2 regions of the Cellulomonas pasadenensis genome follow, and region 1 is predicted to be linked to the other one. Evidence: predicted binding sites of a transcription regulator. Region 1 holds the regulator's gene; the other holds the start of a gene.

Region 1 (11,040 bases):
GGCGCGCGCTCGAGGACGTCGTCCGGGTCAAGGTCGTCGACCGGACCGCGCTCATCCTCGACATCTTCGCGCAGCACGCGAAGTCGAAGGAGGGCAAGGCGCAGGTCGAGCTCGCCCAGCTCGAGTACCTCCTGCCGCGCCTGCGCGGCTGGGGCGAGTCGATGAGCCGGCAGGCCGGTGGTCAGGTCGGCGGCGCCGGCGCGGGCATGGGGTCCCGCGGCCCCGGTGAGACGAAGATCGAGCTCGACCGGCGGCGCATCCGCAACCGGATGGCGAAGCTGCGCCGCGAGATCGCCGCGATGGCGCCGGCCCGCGAGACCAAGCGGGCCTCGCGCAAGCGCAACGCGATCCCGTCGGTGGCGATCGCCGGCTACACCAACGCCGGCAAGTCGTCGCTGCTCAACCGCCTCACGAACGCGGGCGTCCTCGTCGAGAACGCCCTGTTCGCGACGCTGGACCCCACGGTCCGCCGGGCCGAGACGTCGGACGGCCGCGTGTACACGCTCGCGGACACCGTCGGCTTCGTGCGGCAGCTGCCGCACCAGCTCGTCGAGGCGTTCCGCTCCACGCTGGAGGAGGTCGCGGACGCCGACCTGATCCTGCACGTCGTGGACGCGTCGCACCCCGACCCGGAGGGGCAGCTCGCCGCGGTGCGGCACGTGTTCGCCGACATCCCGGGGGCGATGGACGTGCCGGAGATCGTCGTGCTCAACAAGGCCGACCTGGCCGCGCCGGAGGTGGTCGCGCGGCTGCGGTCGCGCGAGGTGCACTCCGTCGTCGTCTCGGCGCACACCGGTGAGGGCGTCGCGGAGCTGCAGGAGCTCATCGCCGACCAGCTGCCGCGACCGGGCGTGAGCGTCGACGTGGTGGTGCCGTACGACCGCGGCGACCTGGTCAGCCGCGTCCACGAGCACGGCGACATCGACCACGAGGAGCACACGCCCGACGGCACGGCGCTGCGGGCGCGCGTCGACGCGGACCTCGCCGCCGAGCTCGAGCGGGTCGCCGTCCGCCGCGCCTGAGCGACCGCACGACGCACCAGCACCGGACCCGGTGCGCGGGGCCCACCGGCCCGGCGTGCCGGGTCCTGCGCGTGCGGGGGGAGCATGCCTAGGGTGCGAAGGTGATCCCCGCCGACCTGGACCTCCTGCGTGCCCCCGGCGCGCCCGCCCTGCTGCCCGACGGCTCGGCCGCCGTCGTCGCCGTCGTCGGCCCCGACACGGCGCTCGACGCGTACCGCGGCGAGCTGTGGCTCGTGCCGGTGGCCGACCCCGCGGCGGACGTGACCACCGACCTCGGCGTGCACGAGCCCGGCACCGGGCGTGCGCGCCGCCTCACCCACGGGCACCGCGACACCGCCCCGCAGGTGTCGCCCGACGGGCGGTGGGTCGCGTTCTGCCGCGCGCCGCTCACCGGCGGCCCCGCGCAGGCCCACCTCGTGGCTGCGGGCGGCGGCGAGCCCGTCCGTCTCACGGACGCCCCGCTCGGCGTCGCGCACCTGCGGTTCTCGCCGGACGGCACGCGGCTGGCGTACCTGGCGCGCGTGCCCGAGGAGGGGCGCTACGTCGCCGGCGCCGACCCGTCGGCCGAGCCGCCCCGGCACGTGACGTCGTTCCGGTACCGCGCGGACGGCGTCGGGTTCGTGCACGACCGCCCGCAGCACGTCCACGTGCTGACCCTGCCCGCCGACCCGGGCGCGGGCGACGCGCTGCCCGAGCCGACCGCGCTCACGTCGGGCGCGTGGGACGTCACCGACCCCGCCTGGCTGCCCGACGGCGCGGCGCTGGTCGCGACGTGCGCCCGCCACGCGGACCGGGAGCGGGACGTGCGGCGCGACGTCGTGCTGGTGCGCGCGGACGAGCGCGGCACGGACGCCGCGGCGCTGCCGGCCCTCACGGACGCCGACGCCGGGAGCCCGCTCCAGGTCGGGACCGTGCGCCCGGCCCCGGACGGGACGGCGCTGTGGCTCCAGGCCCGCGACCTCGGACCCGACGGTCACGACACGGTCGCCGCGCTCACGGGGCTCTTCCGGCTGCCGCTGACCGGCACCGGGGCCGCCACACGTGCCGCGGGCGTCCCGGAGCGGCTGACCGACCCCGAGACGGTCGACCTGTCCGACGGCGTCCTCGTGCCGCTCGCGGACGGCGCCCTCGTCGCGGTCGAGGAGCGGGGCGCCGTCACGCTCGCGCACGTCGGCGCGGACGGTGCCGCGCCGCGGACGCTGCTCGACGCCCCCCACGTCGTGCTGAACGCCGACGCCCGGCCCGCCGGCGGCGCGGCGGTGGTCGCGGCCGCGCACCCCGTGACGGCGGGCGCCCTGCTCCGCGTCGACGTCACGACGGGCGACGCCGCCACCCTCGCCGACTGGTCGGCGCCCCTGCGCGCCACCGGACGGGTGCGCCGGCCCGTCGACCTCGCCGCGACGTCGCCGGACGGGTACGCGGTGCACGGGTGGGTCGTCACGCCGGACCCGGAGCGGTGGGGCGCCGGGCCGCACCCGACGCTGCTGATGATCCACGGCGGCCCGTTCGCCCAGTACACGCACGCGCTGTTCGACGAGGCGCAGGTGCTGGCCGGCGCGGGGTACGCCGTCGTCCTGGGCAACCCGCGCGGCTCCGCCGGGTTCGGGCGCGCGCACGGGCGCGCCATCCGGCACGCGTTCGGCACCGTCGACACCGACGACGTCCTCGCGCTGCTGGACGCCGCCGTGGCGCAGCACCCGCAGGAGCTCGACGGCGAGCGCGTCGGCGTGCTCGGCGGCTCGTACGGCGGCTACCTGACCGCGTGGCTGACGACCCGCACCGACCGGTTCGCGGCGGCGGTCGTGGAGCGCGGCTTCCTCGACCCCGTGAGCTTCACGGGGTCGGCCGACATCGGCTGGTGGTTCGGGCTCGAGTACGTCGGCGACCACGCGACCAGCGAGGGGCTCGCCGCCGTCGCGGCGCAGTCGCCCATGGCGCACGTCGGGCGCGTGCGCACGCCCACGCTGGTCATCCACTCGGAGCAGGACTGGCGCTGCCCGGTCGAGCAGGGCCAGCGGTGGTTCGTCGAGCTGCGGCGCCGCGGCGTCGAGGCGGAGCTGCTGCTCTTCCCCGGCGAGGGGCACGAGCTCACGCGGTCGGGGCGGCCGCGGCACCGGGTCGCCCGGTTCGAGCACCTGCTCGACTGGTGGTCCCGGCACCTGCCGACGGGCGCGGTCCCCAGCACCGGGGGATGACGGCCGAGGCGCGTCGGCGGTCGCGACTACGCTGACGCGGTGCACCAGGCCCGGACGACCGACCCGACCCCCGCGGCGGCGGACGTCCCCGGGGCCGGCGGCCCCGCGGCGGACGTCACGGGGCGGGCGTCGTCCGCGCACGCGGCCGTCGACGAGCTGCTCGACCTCGCGGTCGGCGCGCTCGGCGGCGGGCGGCGCGAGGGGCAGCGCACCATGGCGCACGCCGTCGCCGACGCGCTCGCGGGCGGGGAGCACCTGCTCGTCCAGGCGGGCACCGGCACCGGCAAGTCGCTCGGGTACCTCGTGCCCGCGGTCCGGCACGCGGTGTCGGAGGACGAGCGGGTCGTCGTCTCGACGGCGACGCTCGCGCTGCAGCGGCAGGTCATGACGCGCGACCTGCCGCTCGTCACGCGCGCGCTCGCGGGCCGCCTGCCGCGGCCGGCGGACATCGCGCTGCTCAAGGGCTGGCACAACTACCTGTGCGTGCACAAGGTCGCGGGCGGCTACCCGGAGGACGACCAGGGCGCGCTGTTCGACGTGCCGGAGCGTCCCGGGGCCGCCGACCACCCGGCACCGGTCGCCGACGCGGGGGAGCGCGAGACGCTCGGCGAGCAGGTCGTGCGCGTCCGCGAGTGGGCGCAGGCGACCGACACCGGCGACCGCGACGACCTCGTGCCCGGCGTCGCGGACCGGGCGTGGCGGCAGGTCTCCGTGACCGCCATGGAGTGTCTGGGCTCGTCGTGCCCGGTGCTCGAGGAGTGCTTCCCCGACGCGGCGCGGGCCCGCGCGCGCGAGGCCGACGTCGTCGTCACGAACCACGCGATGCTCGGCATCGCGGCGACCGGCTCGCCCCACGTGCTGCCCGAGCACGACGTCCTCGTCGTGGACGAGGCCCACGAGCTCACCGACCGCGTGACGGCGCAGGCGACGGCCGAGCTGTCGGTGGCGACCATCGAGCACGCCGCGCGCCTGGCACGCCGGCACGGCGGCGTCCCGACCACGGACCTCGACACGGCGTCCCAGCACCTGGCGAGCGTGGTCGTCCCGCTGCCGGAGGGCCGGTTCCGGGACGGCCTGCCGGAGGCGGCCCGGCTCGCCGTCGCGGCGGTGCGCGACGCCGCCCGCACGCTCCTCACCGTCCTCAAGCCGGACGCGTCCACCAAGGGGCGCGACGGCGCCGAGGGGGGCGTCAAGATGGCCAACGCCGCGATGCTCGCGCTGTTCGAGACGGCCGAGCGGATGGCCGCCGACCCGGAGGACCTGCGGCACACGGTGCTCTGGTGCGCCCGCGGGGAGGACCGGCGCGGGCAGGTCACCACGCGGCTGCACGCCGCGCCGCTCGCCGTCGACGGGCTCGTGCGGACCCAGCTGCTCGCGGGGCGGACCGGCGTGCTGACGTCGGCGACGCTCGCGCTCGGCGGCTCCTTCGACCCCGTGGCGCGCGCGCTCGGCCTCGCGAGCCGCCCCGACGCCGCGCCGGCCGGCCCGCCGTCGCTCCCGGTGGCCGCGTCGGCCACGGCCGCCGGCTCCGGCACGGCGACCGCGGGCGCGCCCGACGTGCTGCCCGGGACGGAGCGCGCGGGCCGCGCCGAGCGCGTGGACGCCGGCCGCTGGCGCGGGCTCGACGTCGGCAGCCCGTTCGACTACCCGCGGCAGGGCATCTGCTACGTCGCGCGCCGGCTGCCCACGCCCGGCCGGGAGCCGGCGACCGACGCGCAGCTCGACGAGATCGCGACGCTCGTGGAGGCCGCCGGCGGGCGCACGCTCGGGCTCTTCACGTCCCGCCGCGCGGCGCAGGTCGCCGCCGAGGCGATGCGCGAGCGGCTCGACGTCCCCGTGCTGCTGCAGGGCGACGACCAGCTGCCGACGCTCGTCGCGCAGTTCGCCGCCGACGAGCCGACCTGCCTGTTCGGGACCCTCTCGCTGTGGCAGGGCGTCGACGTGCCGGGGCCGGCGTGCCGGCTCGTCGTCATCGACCGGATCCCCTTCCCGCGACCCGACGACCCGGTCAGGTCCGCGCGGTCCGACGCCGTCGCCGCGGCGGGCGGCAACGGGTTCATGGCGGTGTCCGCGACGCACGCGGCGCTGCTGCTCGCGCAGGGGGCCGGGCGCCTCGTCCGCTCGGGGGAGGACCGCGGCGTGGTCGCGGTGCTCGACCCGCGCCTGGAGACCGCGCGGTACGGCGAGTTCCTGCGCCGCTCCATGCCGCCGTTCTGGCGCACGACGGACCGCGACCTCGTCGTCGCCGCGCTGCGACGCCTGTCGGCGGCGGGCTAGCCTCGCCGGGGGACGTGCCGCCCGGGCGGGCGCGTCCCGTGCAGCGGAGCCCGTGACGAGGGGAACGAACGCCATGACGCAGGACATCGAGGGAGACGACACCGCGCTGACCGTGCCGACGCCGCAGCGCCGCACCTCGAAGGTCGGCATCGTCGGCGCCGGCGCCGTCGGGTCCACGATGGCGTACGCGGCGCTGATGCGCGGTGCCGCGCGGACCGTCGCGCTCCTCGACGTCAACCGGCAGAAGGTCGAGGCGGAGGTGCTCGACCTCAGCCACGGGATCCAGTTCATGTCGATGGCCGAGGTCGTCGGCTCGGACGACGTGTCCGTGCTCGCCGACTGCGACGTCGTCGTCTTCACCGCGGGTGCGAAGCAGCGGCCGGGGCAGTCCCGCCTGGACCTGGCGGAGGCGACGATCTCGCTCGTGCGGACGGTGCTGCCCGGCATCGTCGAGGTCGCGCCGAACGCCGTGTACGTGATGGTGACGAACCCCGTCGACGTGGTCACGTACGCCGCGCTGCAGATCTCCGGCCTGCCGCCGGCGCAGCTGTTCGGCTCCGGCACCGTCCTGGACTCCTCGCGCCTGCGGTACCTCATCGCGCGGCACACCGGGGTGGCGGTGCAGAACGTGCACGCGTACGTCGCGGGCGAGCACGGCGACACCGAGCTGCCGCTGTGGAGCTCCGCGTCGATCGGCGCCGTGCCGCTGCTCGAGTGGCCGGGCGTCGGCGGGCACGGCCCCCTCACGAGCGAGGTCCGCGAGTCCATCGCGCGCGAGGTCGTCGAGTCGGCCTACCGGATCATCGAAGGCAAGGGCGCCACCAACTACGCGATCGCGCTGGCCGGGTCCCGCATCATCGAGGCCGTCCTCAAGGACGAGCGCCGCATCTTGCCCGTGTCGTCCCTGCTCGACGGGTACCTCGGCATCTCGGACGTGTGCCTCAGCGTGCCGACCGTGGTCGGGTCGTCGGGGGTCGCCGAGCGGCTCGAGGTGCCCATGTCGTCCGACGAGCTGCTGGGGCTGCGCCGGTCGGCCGAGGCCGTCCGGTCGGTCGCCCGCCGCTTCGGGTTCTGACGCCCGCCGCCGCACGCGCTCCCGGGAGGGGCGCGTGCGGCGGGCGGGACGCGCGGGACCCGTGGGTGCGCCGGGCGGTCAGAGGCTGCGCAGCACGCTGACGACGCGTCCGAGGACGGTCGCCTCGTCGCCGAGGATGGGCGCGTACGCCGCGTTGTGCGGCAGCAGCCAGACGTGGCCGTCGGCGCGCTTGAGCGTCTTGACGGTGGCCTCGCCGTCGATCATCGCCGCGACGATCTCGCCGTTCTCCGCGACGGGCTGGCGGCGCACGACCACCCAGTCGCCGTCGCAGATCGCCGCGTCCACCATGGAGTCGCCGGCGACGCGCAGCAGGAACAGGTCGCCCTCGCCGACCAGCTGGCGCGGCAGCGGGAACACGTCCTCGACGACCTGCTCGGCCAGGATCGGCCCGCCCGCCGCGATGCGGCCGACGACGGGCACGTAGGACGGCGCCGGTGCGCCGTCGCGCTCCGGCGCGTCGGTGCCCAGGTCGAGGCCGCCGGCGGGCGGCAGCGTGCCGACGGTACGGGCGTCGTCCGGCTGCACGACCTCGATGGCCCGGGGGCGGTGGGGGTCGCGGCGCAGGAAGCCCTTGCGCTCCAGCGCCGTGAGCTGGTGCTTGACGCTCGACGGGCTGGTGAGGCCGACGGCGTCGCCGATCTCCCGCATGCTCGGCGGGTAGCCGCGCGTCTCGACGGAGGCACGGATCGTCTCGAGGACGAGGCGCTGCCGTGCGGTGAGGCCGTCCGACGCCTCCTCCGCCCCGAGCGCGACGACGGTCGCGCCGGCGTCCGCGACGCCCTGCCCGGCCGCCTCGGCCGTCCTGGTCCCGCCCTGCACGCCCACGGCGCCTCCTGCTCCCTGCGGCGCGTCGCGGTCGTCCCGCGCGCACCCGCCTCGTCACCTGCCCCGCGTCCCGGCCCTGGACGCGGCCCCGGGGTGCGGGTCGGTGTCCGTGCTGGTCAGCGGCTCGTGTCGGTGGTCGGTGGTGCACTTCCTGACGCGCCCCAGCCTAGGGGCGCACGGGTGCCGGATCAAACATCTGTTCGAGCGTGTCTCGACGGATGTCGGGGGCGTCTGCTAGAACTCGTACAGACGTTCGACGAACAGGTGTTCGACACCAGGTGCTCGAGGCGACGGAGGTCAGGGACATGAGCGCGATGACGATCGGACCGGCGGTGCGCGGCGGACGGGCGGCACGGACGCGCCCGTCCACGACGGGCCGCGCGACGACCCACCTCGCCGCAGGACGGACGGCCGCGGGTCGTACGGCGGCGGGTCGTGCGGCGGCGGGGCGTACGGCGGTCGAGGGGCCGCTGCGCCTGACCGCCCGGGGCCGTGCCGTGGTGTGGGGGCTGGCCGTCGCGCTCGCCACCGGCGTCGGGGGAGCGGCGGTCTCCGCGCAGGCGGACGGCCCGCGCGCGGCGACCGAGGTGCAGCGTGTCGTCGTCGCCCCGGGCCAGACGCTCTGGGGGCTCGCGGCGGAGGTCGCCGCGCCGGGCGAGGACGTGCGCGACGTCGTGCTCCGCCTGATGGAGCTCAACGAGCTGCCGGCCGGCGGGCTGCAGGCGGGGCAGACGGTGGTCGTCCCCGTCGGCTGACGGGTAGCGCCGGTCCCGTCCGGGCCGGGTGCCGCCGGGCACGTGCTTGCGACCCCGCCCACGCACGGCCTACCGTCACGACGTCCCACCGGTCGACGGGCGCCTCGGCGGCCGCGGCACGCCGCTCCCGAGAGGTCTCCCGTGCACTGTCCGTTCTGCCGGCACACCGACTCGCGCGTCGTCGACTCGCGCACGTCCGACGACGGCTCGTCGATCCGCCGTCGTCGCCAGTGCCCGAACTGCCACCGGCGGTTCACCACGGTGGAGACGGCCAGCCTGTCGGTCGTGAAGCGGTCCGGCGCCACCGAGCCGTTCAGCCGCGAGAAGATCGCGAACGGGGTCCGCAAGGCGTGCCAGGGCCGGCCCGTGAGCGAGGACGACCTGGCGCTGCTGGCCCAGAAGGTCGAGGAGACGCTCCGCTCGGCCGGGTCCGCCGAGATCGACGCGTACGAGATCGGTCTCGCGATCCTCGGGCCGCTGCGCGAGCTGGACGAGGTCGCCTACCTCCGGTTCGCGAGCGTCTACCAGGCGTTCGACTCGCTCGACGACTTCGAGTCGGCCATCACGGTGCTGCGTGCGGAGCGCGAGCAGCAGGGCCGCTCGGCGGCGCCGCAGGACGCCTCGGCGGACGAGCCCGCGCGCTGAGCGGTCGGCGGGCGAGACCGAGCCCACGGCATATGGGCTGGTGCCGCCCGCCGCGGTCCGTCACCCTGGGCTCTCCCGAGGACGACGGAGGTGCCCCATGGCGAACGACCGGCCGAACGCGGCCAGCGACGAGGCGAAGGCCCGGTTCCGCGAGGCGCTCGAGCGCAAGAAGACGCAGGGCCACCGGACGGCCGACGGCACGCGGAACACCGGGCAGGTGCACGGGTCGGAGACCGCCGGCCCGACGCAGCGTCGGTTCCAGCGCAAGTCCGGGTCCGCCTGACCCGACGACGACCGACCGGACCCCGCTCCGGACGACGAGCGGCGCGGCGCCCCCTCGGGAGGTGACGCGCCGCTCGTCGTGCGACGGGCCCCGGCGGGACGGCGAACCCGTCAGGGCACCGGACCGTCCGGACGGCGGACGCGTCAGGACAGCAGGCGCAGCCGCAGCGACTCGGGACGCCCGGCGAGCGCCTGCACGACGGCGGGCTCGACGAGGGTGCTCACGTCGGTCACCACGTAGCCGAGCTCGCCGCGCGTGGCGAGCAGCTGGCCCTCGATGTTGACGCCGTGCTCCGCGAGGGTCGCGTTGATGGTGGCCAGCACGCCGGGCACGTTGCGGTGCAGGTAGGCGATGCGGTGCGCGTCCGGACGCTGGTCGAGCGCGAGGTTCGGCAGGTTGACCGACAGGTTCGTCGAGCCGGTCGCGAGGTGGTCCCGGACCTTGTTCGCGACGAACTGGCCGATCGCCTCCTGCGCCTCCTCGGTGGAGCCGCCCGTGTGCGGCGTGAGGATCACGTTCGGCAGGCCGCGCAGCTCCGACTCGAACGGGTCGCCCTTGCGCTTGGGCTCCTCGGGGAACACGTCGACGGCGGCGCCCACGACGTGGCCGGACAGCACGGCCTCGCTCAGCGCGGCGTAGTCGACGACGAACCCGCGCGAGAGGTTGAGGAAGATCGCGCCGGGGCGCATGCGGGCGAACTGCTTCGCGCCGAACATGCCGGCGTTGCCCGAGCGTCCGTCGACGTGCAGCGTGACGACGTCGGCCGTCTCGAGCAGCTCGTCGAGGGTGTCCATGCGACGGGCGTTGCCGAGCGCGAGCTTCTCCGCCGTGTCGTAGAACACGACCGACATGCCGAGGTTCTCGGCGAGCACGGACAGCTGCGTGCCGATGTTGCCGTAGCCGACGATGCCGAGGGTGCGGCCGCGGACCTCGTGCGCGCCGGTCGCGGACTTGTTCCAGACGCCCGCGTGCATCTCCTTGTCCAGCACGGTGAGCCGGCGCGTGAGCGCGATGATGTCGGCGATCGCGATCTCGACGACCGAGCGCGTGTTCGAGAACGGCGCGTTGAAGACGGCCACGCCGCGGTCGGCGGCCGCCTGCAGGTCGATCTGGTTGGTCCCGATGCAGAACGCGCCGACGACCTCCAGGTCCGGGGCGGCCGCGAGCACGTCGGCGGACACCTGCGTCTTGGACCGGATGCCGAGCACCTGCACGCCGGCGAGGGACTCGATCAGCTCGGCCTCGTCCAGCGCACCCGTGCGGGTGACGACGTCGAAGCCGGCCGCCTCGAGGATCTGGCGGGCCTGGGGGTGGAGGTTCTCGAGCAGCAGAGCGGTGGGCACGCCCCATGGTGCTCCTCGTCCGGCTCGTGGACCAAAGCCGTCCCGGCCACCGGACGCCGTGCCCGCCCCCTGTCGGGCACGGCGTCCGGGGTGCGTCAACGACGCGTGCAGGTCACGGTCGGCGAGCCGTCACCGGCGCCCGTCGTCGTGGCGAGGAAGCCGAACGTCGCGGTGGCACCGGGCCGCAGGGCGCCGTTCCACCCGGCGTCGCGGGCCTGCAGCGACCCGCCCGCACCGGTGACGGTGGCGTTCCACGACTGGGAGAGCGCCGCGCCGGCGGGCAGGGCGAGACCGACCGTCCACCCCGCGAGGGCCGTCGTGCCGGCCGTCACCGTGATCTCGCCCTGGTAGCCGCCGGGCCACCGCGAGACGGCCCGGAACGTCGCCGTGCAGCCGCCCGGCACCGCCGTCGGCCCGGCGGTCGGTGTCGCGGTCGCGGTCGGCGCCGGGGTCGGCGTCCGGGTCGGTGTGACCGTCGGCGACGGGGTGGTCGTCGGGGTCGGGGCGGGCGTCCGTGTGGGCGTCGGCACGGGCGTCGCGGGTGCGCCCCAGGCCTGCGTCCCGTCGAGCCACGCCGCGCGCCGCAGGGCCCAGTCCTG
Region 2 (11,040 bases), on a different contig from region 1:
GTGTCCACCCACCGCGGGAGAGCGGTCGCTCCCCGTCTCTCCACGTGCCTCCACGGTACTCCACTTCCCTCCACGCGCATCTCGTAGAAACGCCAACTTCACCCTTACGGCACGCGTTCATGCAGGTCAGAGACGTGGAGTGAAGTGGAGGACACGACGCGTCACCGACGTGTCGCACCTCCGCGACGGATTGCACCGGCAGGACGAAACGGTCCGATCGCGGGCGATCCGGACGCCGTGCGGCCGGCGCGGGGAGAGACGTGGGGGGAGGTGGGGGCGGTCCGCGCCGCGGGTGGAGGGAAGTGGGGCGGACCGCCCCCGGACGTGGCGCGCGCCACGTACGCTCGTCCCAGTCCGCCGAGGGAGTCGCACACATGCAGGCACTGCCGTCACCGGACGAGCTCGACGGGCTCGTCTCCGTCACACGCCGGCTCCGCGCCGGCATCGAGTCCGTCGTCACCGGGCGTCCGGAGCTCGTCCGCGTCGCCCTCGCGGTGCTCCTCGCCGAGGGGCACCTGCTCCTCGAGGACGTGCCCGGCGTCGGCAAGACCACGCTCGCCAAGGCGATCGGGCGCAGCATCGACGCGCCGGTCGGGCGCATCCAGTTCACGCCGGACCTGCTGCCCAGCGACCTCACCGGCGTCAGCATCTTCCGCGCGCAGACGCACGAGTTCGAGTTCCGTCCCGGACCGGTGTTCGCGCACGTCGTCATCGGCGACGAGATCAACCGCGCCTCCCCCAAGACGCAGTCCGCGCTGCTGGAGTGCATGCAGGAGGCGCAGGCGACCGTCGACGGGCGCACGTACCCGCTCCCCCGCCCGTTCCTCGTCGTCGCGACGCAGAACCCGGTGGAGATGGAGGGGACCTATCCCCTGCCGGAGGCGCAGCGCGACCGGTTCATGGCGCGCCTGACGGTCGGGTACCCGAGCGTCGACGCGGAGATCGCGATGCTGGACGTGCAGGAGACGGCCGACCCGCTCGAGCGGCTGCGGCCCGTGACGACGGCCGCCGAGGTGGGCCGCCTCGTCGACGTCGCCCGCCGCCTGTACGCCGCTCCCGCGCTCAAGCGGTACGTGGTCGACCTCGTCGCCGCGTCCCGCGAGGACCCTGGCCTGCGGCTCGGTGCGTCCCCGCGCGCGGCGATCCAGCTGCTGCGGGCCGCGAAGGCGCTCGCGGCCATCGGCGGGCGCGACCACGTCCTCCCCGACGACGTGCAGGAGCTGGCCGTGCCGGTCCTGGCGCACCGGCTGCTGCCCAGCACCGAGTCGCGGCTGTCGGGCCGCACGACGCAGGACGTCGTCGGCGACATCCTCGCGCGGACCCCCGTGCCCGCCCTCGACCCGCCCGCCCGCGTGCGGCGCGCGCTGGGCTGATGCGCCTGCGGCCCACCCCGCGCGGCTGGGCGCTGGCCGCTGCGGGCGTCGTCGCGCTCCAGCTCGGCGTGTCGCTCGGCTCGCTCGACCTGGTGCGCGCCGGCGTCCTGCTGCTCGTGCTCGTCGGCGTCGCCCTCGCCGCCGTCGCGCTCGGCGACCCCGCGCGCGGACGGCGCCGGCTCGACGTCGTCCGCGACGTCAGCCCGAACCCCGTGCACGCCGGCGACGAGGCGCAGGTGCGGGTCGACGTGCGCGCGGCCGACGGGGCCGGCCGCGCACGGCTCGCCGGGCTGCGCTTCGCGGAGCAGGCCGCCGTGGAGCTGTCGGGCGGCCGGCCGCTGCGCGCCCGCGTGCGCCGCGCCGCCGACCACGTCGCGGTGACCTACCCCGTCCGCACCACGCAGCGCGGCCGCTGGCCCCTCGGCCCCCTCGTCGTCAGCCGCACCGACGTGTTCGGCGTCGTGCGCGCGCGCACGACGCTCGGCCGCGAGTCGGAGGTCGCCGTGTGGCCGGCCGTCACGGCCCTGCCCGCGCCGAGCGACGTGCTCGTCGGCGAGCCCGACCGCGTCGCGCTGGGCGCCCGCACGCCGTCGACCGACGACGCGAACCTGCGCGACTACCGCGAGGGCGACGACCTGCGTCGCGTGCACTGGCGCTCCAGCGCCCGCCGCGGCGCGCTGCTCGTCCGCTCGGACGAGCGCGCCGGCATGCGCCCGGTCACCGTGCTGCTCGACCTGCCGGTGCGGCAGAGCACCGCCGAGTGGACGATCTCCCTCGCCGCGTCCGTGGCCCTCGCCATGCTGGACGGCGGGCACCCCGTGCGCCTCGTCGGCGCCGGCATCGCCGCGGGTCGGGGCGCGGTCGGCGCGTCCGCCTTCGTGCACGCCCGCGGTGGCCCGGAGGCCCGCGCCGCGCTCCTCGACATGACGATCGACCTCGAGCCGGCGCGCTCGTCCGCCGAGGCCGACGCCCACCTGCTCGACGCGGCGCGCCTGCTGCACACGGCCGACGGCGGCGAGATCGTCATCGCCGTGCTCGGCGCGCTGTCCGGACCGGCGCGCGCGGCCCTCGCGCACGTCGGCGACTCCGCCCACGGCTGGGCGCTCGTGCAGACGGACGGCCGGCACGCGGGCGACACCCGCGACGCCCAGCACACGCAGGCCGCGCTCGTGCGCGCCGGCTGGCGGGTCGCGGGCGCGACCGCCGGCGAGGACCCCGTCGCCTGCTGGCTGCGACTGCTCGGGAGCACGCGGTGAACCGGCCGCACGGGCCCGAGCAGGGCGTCCGGGCGGTCGTGGGCACGGCACTCGCCGTCGCCGCCACGTGGGCCGGCCTGCTGGCGCTGGGCACGCTCATCGCGGGCCGCCGGTGGTTCGTGGTCGCGTGCGTGGCCGTGCTCCTCGTCGCGGTCGTCACCGCCGTCACCCGCGCGCTCACGCGGACGTGGTGGGCCCCGACGGCCGTCGGGGCCGCGGTGGCCGTCGTCGGGCTCGTGCTGCGCTACGGCGCCCCGCCGGGACGTCCCCAGTTCCTGCCCGACCCGGACGCGTTCCGGCGCACCTGGGCGCTGGCGCGCGAGGGCGTGGCCGTCGTCAACGACTCGTTCGTGCCCATGCCGGACGTCCGGCCGGGCGAGCTCCTCGTCGTGGTCGGGGCGCTCGCCGTGCTGCTGCTGGTCGACCTCGCCGTGGTCGCGCTGCGGGTGCCGGCGCTGTCCGGGCTCGCGCTGGTGGCGCTGTGGGTGCCGGGTGTCCTGCTCGGCTTCCCCGCCGGCGGCGCGCCGGTGTTCTGGACGGGCGTGGCGTACCTCGCGCTGCTCGCCTACGGCGCGGCGCCGCAGCACGCGCACGCGGGCCGGCGCCGCCGCGTCGTCACGACCGGCGCGGGTGCGGCCCTGGTCGCCACGGTCGCGCTCGTGGCCGGACCGCCGCTCATGGACGTCCCCGGCTGGGCGTCGGTGGGGCTTCCCCAGCTCGGCGCGGCACCCGTCGGGCCCCTCGAGCTCAGCGACCAGCTCGACCTGCGCGAGAGCCTCGGCGCGCGCTCGGCGCAGGAGGTGCTCCGGTACAGCGTCGTCGACCCCACCGCGGGGCCGGACGGCACGGACGACGACGAGGCCGGCGTCGCCGCGCTGCCGTCGGTCGAGGAGACGGCAGCGACGGCTCGGGCGGTCGACGCCCGGCTCGTCGGGCCGCTGCGCGCGTTCACGCTGACGGCCTTCGACGGGCGGACGTGGCAGCGCACCGAGCCCGAGGCGGTGCAGGAGTGGGACCCCACGACCCTGCTGTCCTCCGACGCGGCCGTCGCCGGCTCGGTGCCCGACGCGACCGCCGGCACGCTCGCCCAGGTCGACGTCGTGGTCGGCGCCCTGCGCGAGCGTCGCCTGCCCGTGAGCACGCACCCGCGCACGGTGCAGGTGCCGGGCGACTGGGCCTGGGACCCGCGGCGCGACGAGGTCGTCGGCCAGGACTCCACGGACGCCGACCTGGCGTACTCCATGCTCGTGCAGGTCCCCCAGCTCACCGCCGACGAGCTGCGCGACGCGCCCGTGGGCACGCCGCCGGACGCCGGCCTGTACACGGCGGTGCCGGACACCGAGCACCGCGACGACGTCGAGCGCCTCGTCGCCGAGCTGACCGCGGACGCCGAGACCCCCTACGCGCAGGCGATGGCGCTGCAGGGCTGGCTCCGGTCGGCGTCGAACTTCACGTACGACACGCGCGTGCCGCCCGCCCGCACGTCCGACGCCGTGTGGGACTTCCTCGAGTCGCGGCGCGGCTACTGCGTGCAGTTCGCGACCGCGATGACGGTCATGGCGCGCATGCTCGACATCCCGGCCCGGGTCGGTGTCGGCTTCCTGCCCGGCGAGCGGGCGGAGGACGGCTCGTACGTCGTCACCGGCCGGCTCGCGCACGCGTGGCCCGAGCTGTACTTCGAGGGCCAGGGCTGGGTCCGGTTCGAGCCGACACCCGCCTCGCAGACCGGCGCGCCGCCGACGTGGGCGGACCCGTTCACGGGCGTCCAGGCGCCGGGCTCGGTGCCGGAGGAGCTCACGCCGGGGCGCGTCGCGCCGGCGCCCGCGGCGACCGCCACCGCACCGCCGACGTCGGCGCCCGCCACGGAGGACGACTCCGTGCCCTGGCCGGCCGTCGCCCTCACCGTGGGGCTCGGCGTCCTCGTGCTGGGCGGCGGCGCGACCGTGCTGCTGCTGTCCCGGCGCGGCCGCCGGGTGGTCGAGACGACGCCCGAGCGCGCCTGGGCGACGCTGCGGCGTGACCTCGCGCGCCTCGAGCTCACCTGGTCCGACGCGGCGACCCCTCGCGGCGCGCTGCGCGACGTGCAGCGCGCGCTGCTGCTGCGCGCCGAGGGCACGCTCGACGGCGCGGCCCTCGCCGCGTTCGAGCATCTCGTCGCGGCCGTCGAGAGCGGCCGGTACGCCCCCACGCCGCAGGACGTCGACCCGGCCGCGCTCGACGGGTGGGTGGCCGCCGTGCGCGACGGGGTCACCGAGCTCCTCGGCGAGCGTCCGCGCGCCGGCGCGGTGCCGCGGATCGGCCGGTCCTCGGGCTGACGGCCGACGACGGCGGGTCCGCGGTCGCTCGTGCCGCGTGCGTGCGCAGCGCTCGACCGGTGCGCCGTGCGCAGCGCTCGACCGGTGCGCGCGACGCTGCTCGTCCCCTCGCCGGGCCCGCCGGGGTGCTGCCCGCCGCGTCCCGGCGCGACGACGCCGCCGGCTCGAGGAGCCGGCGGCGTCGTCGTCCGCGTGACTGCGGACGGGAGCGGGCGGTGCGTGTGCCCGGTGCGCCGCGGTCGGCGCTCGGGTTCAGGCGGCGGGGTCGGTCAGCAGGCCGCGTCGGTCAGGCGGCTGCGCAGGTCAGGAGGCCGCGCCGGGGCGGGCGCGGGTCAGCGGTCGCCCTCGTGGCGCCGACGGTCCCAGCGCTCCTCCATGCGGGACATGAAGCCCTGCTTGCGCGTGGCGGGCCGTGTCGCGCCCGTGGGACGGCGGACGGTGCCGTCCGGGCGGACGGCTCCCTGCGGCCCCGACCGCGTACGACGCGGCGCGGCGAACGCGGACGCGACGGCGGCGAACATCACGACGAAGCCGAGGGCACCGAGCCACGGCTCGGACGACGCGGCACCGACGACCAGGAGCAGCAGTCCGACGACGGCACCCGCGCCGGCGATGACGTACCGCATGACCGGGCGACGACCGCCGCGGCTGGTCAGCGTGTTCGCGAGCCGAGGGTCGTCAGAGGTCAGCTGACGTTCCATCTGCTCCAGAACGCGCTGCTCGTACTCGGAGAGAGGCATGACGACCCCCGTCGCACTCCGGTGGACTATGGGTGATCAGGATATGTCGGCGGTGACGATGGTGGAAGTCGAGCGCTGCGCCACGCGGGCGACCGTTCCGGGTGAGACTCGCCACGGCAGGCCGTCCGTGCCCGCGACGGTGCCCGCCGGGACGGCGACGGGGCCTGCGAGAGGCGGCACGGCGTCGGTCCGCTCGCCCGCGACGGGTCCGCGCACGCCCGCCGGGACGTCCTGCAGACGCCCGACGGCCACGGTCAGCGACTCCGGCACCGCGACCCACGTGAGGCCGGCGAGGAGGTCCCGCGCGACCAGGTGGAGCTCGCGGCCGCGGTCGGACGGCGTCGTCAGGGCGCGCGAGCGGGTGTGCTCGGCCCCGTCGGCCGTGCGCACGGTGAGCGCCACGGTGCGGCCGGCCTGCCGGCGCACCCCGAGCGCGCGGCCGCACGCGTGCGCCGCCTCCCGCAGCAGCTCGTCCAGCACGTCCCGCTGCCCGCGCGCCGCGGCGCACGGGACGTCGACCCGCACGACGGGGTCGGCCGCCGACCGCGGCCGGGGCACCACCGGCCGGGCGTCGCGGCCCCGGGCGAGGTCGCGGAGCCAGTGCACCGTCGCGGGCCGGTCGAGGCCGCGCAGGAGCACGGCCGAGGCGTCCGCCAGCTCCCCGAGCCGCCGGATGCCGGCCGCGGCGAGCGCCGCCTCGAGGGGGCCGTCGACCTCCGCGAGCGCCGCCACGGGCTGGTCCCCCAGGAACCGCGCCGTCGCGGCGTGCGGCACCAGCAGGACGCCGTCGGGGCCGGCCGCGCGACCGGCGAGCCGGGCGACCACCTTGGTCGCACCGATCCCGACCGAGCACGTCACGCCGTGCTGCTCCCGCAGCCGTTCACGGACCCCCCAGGCGATCGCCGTGGGCGGACCGAGCCGACGACGGGCGCCGCCCACGTCGACGTACGCGCCCGCGTCGCCCACCGGCTCCACGAGGGCGGTGACGTCCTCGAGGACCGCGAGCAGACCCGCCCGCACGGCGTCCTCGGCCGCGGGGTCCGCCGCGACGACGACCGCGTGCGGGCAGCGCGCCAGGGCGGCCGCCAGGTCGTCCCCCGCTCGCACCCCGAACGCGCGCGCCGGGGCCGACGCGTCGCGCACCCGGCCGCCGTCGTCGACCAGCACGGGCAGCCCCGCGAGCTCGGGCCTGCGCATCAGCGCGACCTGCGCCGCCGGCGCGTCCACCTCCACGTGCAGGACGTGGCAGCCGTCCTCGGCGGGCACGGTCGGATGACCGCTCACCGGGACGCCAGCGCGCGCGCCGGCGTCGCCGCGTCGCCGAGCAGCAGCGCGCGGGCGGCGTCGACGAGGTCCTCGGCCGCGCACAGCGCCCGCTCGGCCCTGGCCTCCGACACCAGCTCGAACCGGCCGGCGTCGACGGCGGAGCGCAGGGCGGCCGACTGGGCGAAGAACGCCGAGTGCGCGTGCAGCTCGGGCGCCACCGCGTCGAGCATGCCCCAGACCGTCCGCGGCGCACCGCGGCCCGCGGGACGCCCCCGGGCGGCGACGACGGCCGCGCCGGCACGCAGGGCCGCGAGGTGGGCGTGCGAGAACATCTCCCACGGCTCGCCGGAGAACTGGGCCGCCAAGAGCTCGGCGTCCGCCCGCGCGAGCAGGTCGGCGGTCTGCGGCGGCAGGGCGGTGGCCGCCTCGGGTCGCAGGACGCTCACCCGTCCGGACATCGCACCCACCTCCCTCGTGGCGGCACCTCCGCCGACACCATGATCGAACACCTGTTCGAATAGCGCAATCCCTTGTCGGTCACGGGCTCGCGCCGACGGGCCGTTACCGTGACCCGGTGGCCCGTCGCACCGCATCCTCCCGCCGACCACCGACACCCGCGCCGGACGTGGCGCCGTGGCCCGTGGGGCCCGTCGCCGTCGCGACCGGCACGGCGGAGGTCGTGCCCGAGCCGGGACGCCCGCGCGCCGCGACGCTGCTGGTCAACGGCGTGCCGAGCTCGTTCGTCGACCTCGACGACCCCGACCTGCTCGACTTCGAGTACATGCAGCAGATGGCCGCGGTCGTCGGCACGCTCGCCGACCGGCGCCCCGACCCCGCGGTGCTGCACCTCGGCGCCGGCGGCTGCGCGCTCGCGCGCACGCTGGCCCACCGGTACCCCGGCGCGCGCCAGCTCGCCGTCGAGCTCGACGGCGAGCTGGCCCGGCTCGTGCGCGCGTGGTTCGCGCTCCCCCGCGCACCGCGCCTGCGCCTGCGCACCGGCGAGGCGCGCGCCGAGCTCACCGGCGTGGGCGACGCGTCGTGGGACGTCGTCGTGCGCGACGTCTTCGCCGGCGACCGCACGCCCGACCACCTGACGACCAGCGAGGTCGCCCGCGAGGTGGCGCGCGTGCTGCGGCCCGGCGGCGTCTACCTCGCCAACTGCGCCGACCGGCCGCCGCTCGCCCTCGCCCGGGCCGAGGCGGCGACGCTCGCCGGCGTCTTCCGGCACGTGGCCGTCGTCGCGGAGCCGGGGCAGCTGCGCGGCCGCCACTACGGCAACGTCGTCCTCGCGGGCACCGACGACGACGGCCTGCTCGACGACCCGGCGCTCGCACGGACGCTGCGCACCCTGCCCGTCCCGGCACGCATCCTCGTGGGCGCCGAGCTCGACGGGTTCGTCGGCCGCGCGACCGCGCTGCACGACCCGCCGCAGGAGCCGCCGCACGCCCCACCCGCGTCGCCACCCGAACCGGCCACGACCTGACCGGCCGGGCCGGGGGACGACGGACCGCGCACGACGACGGGGCCGCACCCGTGGGTACGGCCCCGTCGTGCGGCCGGGCCGAGGCCCGGCCGAGCTCATCGCGCAGGTGTCACAGCGGGCGGACGTGCTCCGCCTGCGGACCCTTCGCGCCCTGCGTGATCTCGAACTCCACGCGCTGCCCCTCGTCGAGCGAGCGGTAGCCCTGGGAGTCGATGGCCGAGTAGTGGACGAAGACGTCGGCGCCGCCGCCGTCCTGGGCGATGAACCCGTAGCCCTTCTCGGCGTTGAACCACTTGACCGCACCCTGTGCCATGTCGTGCTTCCTTCGCGTCCCACCGGTGACCGGCGCGGGCACCGTGCCCGCGCCGCGCCGCAATGCCTCACGTCCTGCACCGGGTGGTCCGACCCGCGAGGGCCGACGGTTCCGCGCCTCGCGCCTGACGGGGCGACCACGGGTCCGGTCGAGCGTCCGTACGTCACTGCAACGGCCGCATCCTTGCACGCGTCGTGTGGCGCACGCCACGTCAGGTGGACATGCGTCCGCCTGCCGCCGGCAACGATCCGGTCACGACGACGCCCGCGAGCGCGCCGCCGGTCCGGCGTCGCGCGCGCCCGTCAGCGGCCGGGGTCGTCGTCCGTCTGCTCGGCGAGGAACCGCTCGAGCTCGGCGCCGATCTCCTCGGCCGTGGGCAGGTCGGTCGTCTGCGCGAGCAGGCTGGTGCGCCCGATGCTGCGGGTGAAGGCGTCGTACTGCTCCTCGAGCGCCTCGACCACCGACGCGACCTCGGGCGCCTGCGCCACCTGGCGCTCGACCTCCCGCATCGCCTCCTCGGCGGCGGGCTCCAGCGCGGCGACGGCGAGGTCGAGCCCCGTCGCACGCTCGACCTGCCGCAACGCGGTCACCCCCGCCGTCGGGTAGGCCGACTGGGCCAGGTAGTGCGGCACGTGCACCGCGAAGCCGAGCGCGTCGTGCCCCTGCTCGCCGAGCCGCAGCTCGAGGAGGGCCGTGGCGCTGGCGGGCACCTGCACGGTGCCGAAGAACGAGGTGTGGTCGGCGACCAGCTCGGCGCGCGTGGCGTGCGCCGTCACCGACGCCGGCCGGGTGTGCGGGACGCCCATGGGGATCCCGTGCACGCCGACGACCAGCGGGACGTCGAACCGCTCCACGACCTGCCGCACGGCGGCGACCCAGCGCTCCCACTGCGTGTCCGGCTCGACACCGTGCAGCAGCAGGAACGGGACGCCCGCCGCGTCCTCCAGCAGGTCGACGGCCAGCTGGGGCGCGTCGTAGTCGGTCCAGCCGTCGCCGTCGAACGTCATGACGGGCCGGCGCGACCGGTAGTCGAGGAGCTGGTCGACGTCGAAGGTGACCAGCCGCTCGCCCGTGCCGGCGGACAGCAGGTGCTCGGCCGCGAGCTGCCCCGCCTGGCCGGCGTCGACGAACCCGCGCACCGCGTGCAGCAGCACCGGTCCCCTGCCGCCCGTCGCGCGCGCGTCCAGACGCTCGGCCACCTGCACGTCCACGTCGTAGATGCCCCGGGGGTCCAGCATGTCGCTCCGCTCGTTCACGTCGTCGTCCCTGTCACACCGGTGCAACGCCGCGGGGCCCCCTGCTCTTCCCGCGGTGCCTGCGGCCGCCGCGGGAGCCGTCAGCGCCCGGGCAGCCGCACGACCTCGACGAAGAACTCGTCGATCTGCCGCACCACGTCGATGAAGCGGTCGAAGTCCACCGGCTTCGTGACGTACGCGTTGGCGTGCAGCGAGTACATGCGCAGCACGTCCTCCTCCGCCTCGGACGTCGTGAGCACGACGACCGGGATGGCGCGCAGCGCGGCGTCGGACTTCAGCGCCTCGAGCACCTCGCGCCCGTCCATCCGCGGCAGGTTGAGGTCGAGCAGGATGAGGTCGGGCGTGGGGGCGTCGGCGTGCTCGCCCTCCTTGCGGAGGAACTCCAGCGCGCTGACCCCGTCGGACACGACCGACAGGCGGTTGCGGACCTTGTTGTGCTCGAAGGCCTCACGGGTCATCAGCACGTCGCCCGGGTCGTCCTCGACGAGGAGCACCTCGATGGTCTTCTGGTCCGCCACTACTGCTCCCGTCGTCCCCTCGCGGGGAATCAGCCCTCGTCGGCCGCGGGCAGGGTCCACCGGATGGTGGTGCCCTCCCCCTCGGTCTCGGGGATCCAGATCCGACCGCCGTGGAACTCGACGATCTTCTTGCACAGCGCCAGGCCGATGCCCGTGCCCTCGTAGACGTCCTTGGCGTGCAGCCGCTGGAAGATGACGAAGACGCGCTCGGCGTACTGGGGGTCGATGCCGATGCCGTTGTCCCGGCACTCGAGCTGCCAGGAGTCTTCCACGCGGCGCGCGCTGACGTGGACGTGCGGCACACGGTCGGGGTGCCGGAACTTCACGGCGTTCCCGACGAGGTTCTGGAAGAGCTGGACGAGCAGCGGCTCCTCGCCGCGGACCGTCGGCAGCGGGTCGTGCGTCACGACGGCGCCGGCGGCCTCGATGCGCTCGTCGAGCTGGTCGACGGCGCGCGCGAGCGCCTTGTCGAGGTCGACGTCGACGACCTCGCCGCCCACCCGCCCGACCCGCGAGAACC

The links. Region 1 encodes LexA, which represses DNA repair genes until DNA is damaged. Its sites were predicted from a motif close to TCGAACANNTGTTCGA; they were not measured.
Region 2: the regulator LexA is predicted to act here: its motif matches at 7,452-7,467, upstream of AB6N23_RS11525 (SAV_6107 family HEPN domain-containing protein).

Annotation. Positions count from the first base shown of each region.
Region 1 is NZ_JBFTEP010000077.1:5,560-16,599, forward strand. It holds gene hflX (GTPase HflX) at 1-1,022, shown strand, start outside; gene AB6N23_RS11780 (S9 family peptidase) at 1,124-3,217, shown strand; gene AB6N23_RS11785 (ATP-dependent DNA helicase) at 3,257-5,494, shown strand; gene AB6N23_RS11790 (L-lactate dehydrogenase) at 5,568-6,569, shown strand; gene lexA (transcriptional repressor LexA) at 6,648-7,415, opposite strand; gene AB6N23_RS11800 (LysM peptidoglycan-binding domain-containing protein) at 7,721-8,170, shown strand; gene nrdR (transcriptional regulator NrdR) at 8,312-8,815, shown strand; gene AB6N23_RS11810 (DUF5302 domain-containing protein) at 8,913-9,098, shown strand; gene serA (phosphoglycerate dehydrogenase) at 9,242-10,441, opposite strand; partial or broken gene AB6N23_RS11820 (CotH kinase family protein) at 10,537-11,040, opposite strand, start outside.
Region 2 is NZ_JBFTEP010000074.1:5,595-16,634, reverse strand. It holds gene AB6N23_RS11550 (AAA family ATPase) at 375-1,373, shown strand; gene AB6N23_RS11545 (DUF58 domain-containing protein) at 1,373-2,629, shown strand; gene AB6N23_RS11540 (transglutaminase TgpA family protein) at 2,626-4,944, shown strand; gene AB6N23_RS11535 (SCO2097 family morphological protein) at 5,277-5,684, opposite strand; gene AB6N23_RS11530 (DNA polymerase Y family protein) at 5,721-6,950, opposite strand; gene AB6N23_RS11525 (SAV_6107 family HEPN domain-containing protein) at 6,965-7,396, opposite strand; gene AB6N23_RS11520 (spermidine synthase) at 7,525-8,433, shown strand; gene AB6N23_RS11515 (cold-shock protein) at 8,543-8,746, opposite strand; gene AB6N23_RS11510 (proteasome assembly chaperone family protein) at 9,049-9,984, opposite strand; gene AB6N23_RS11505 (response regulator) at 10,083-10,520, opposite strand; gene AB6N23_RS11500 (sensor histidine kinase) at 10,550-11,040, opposite strand, start outside.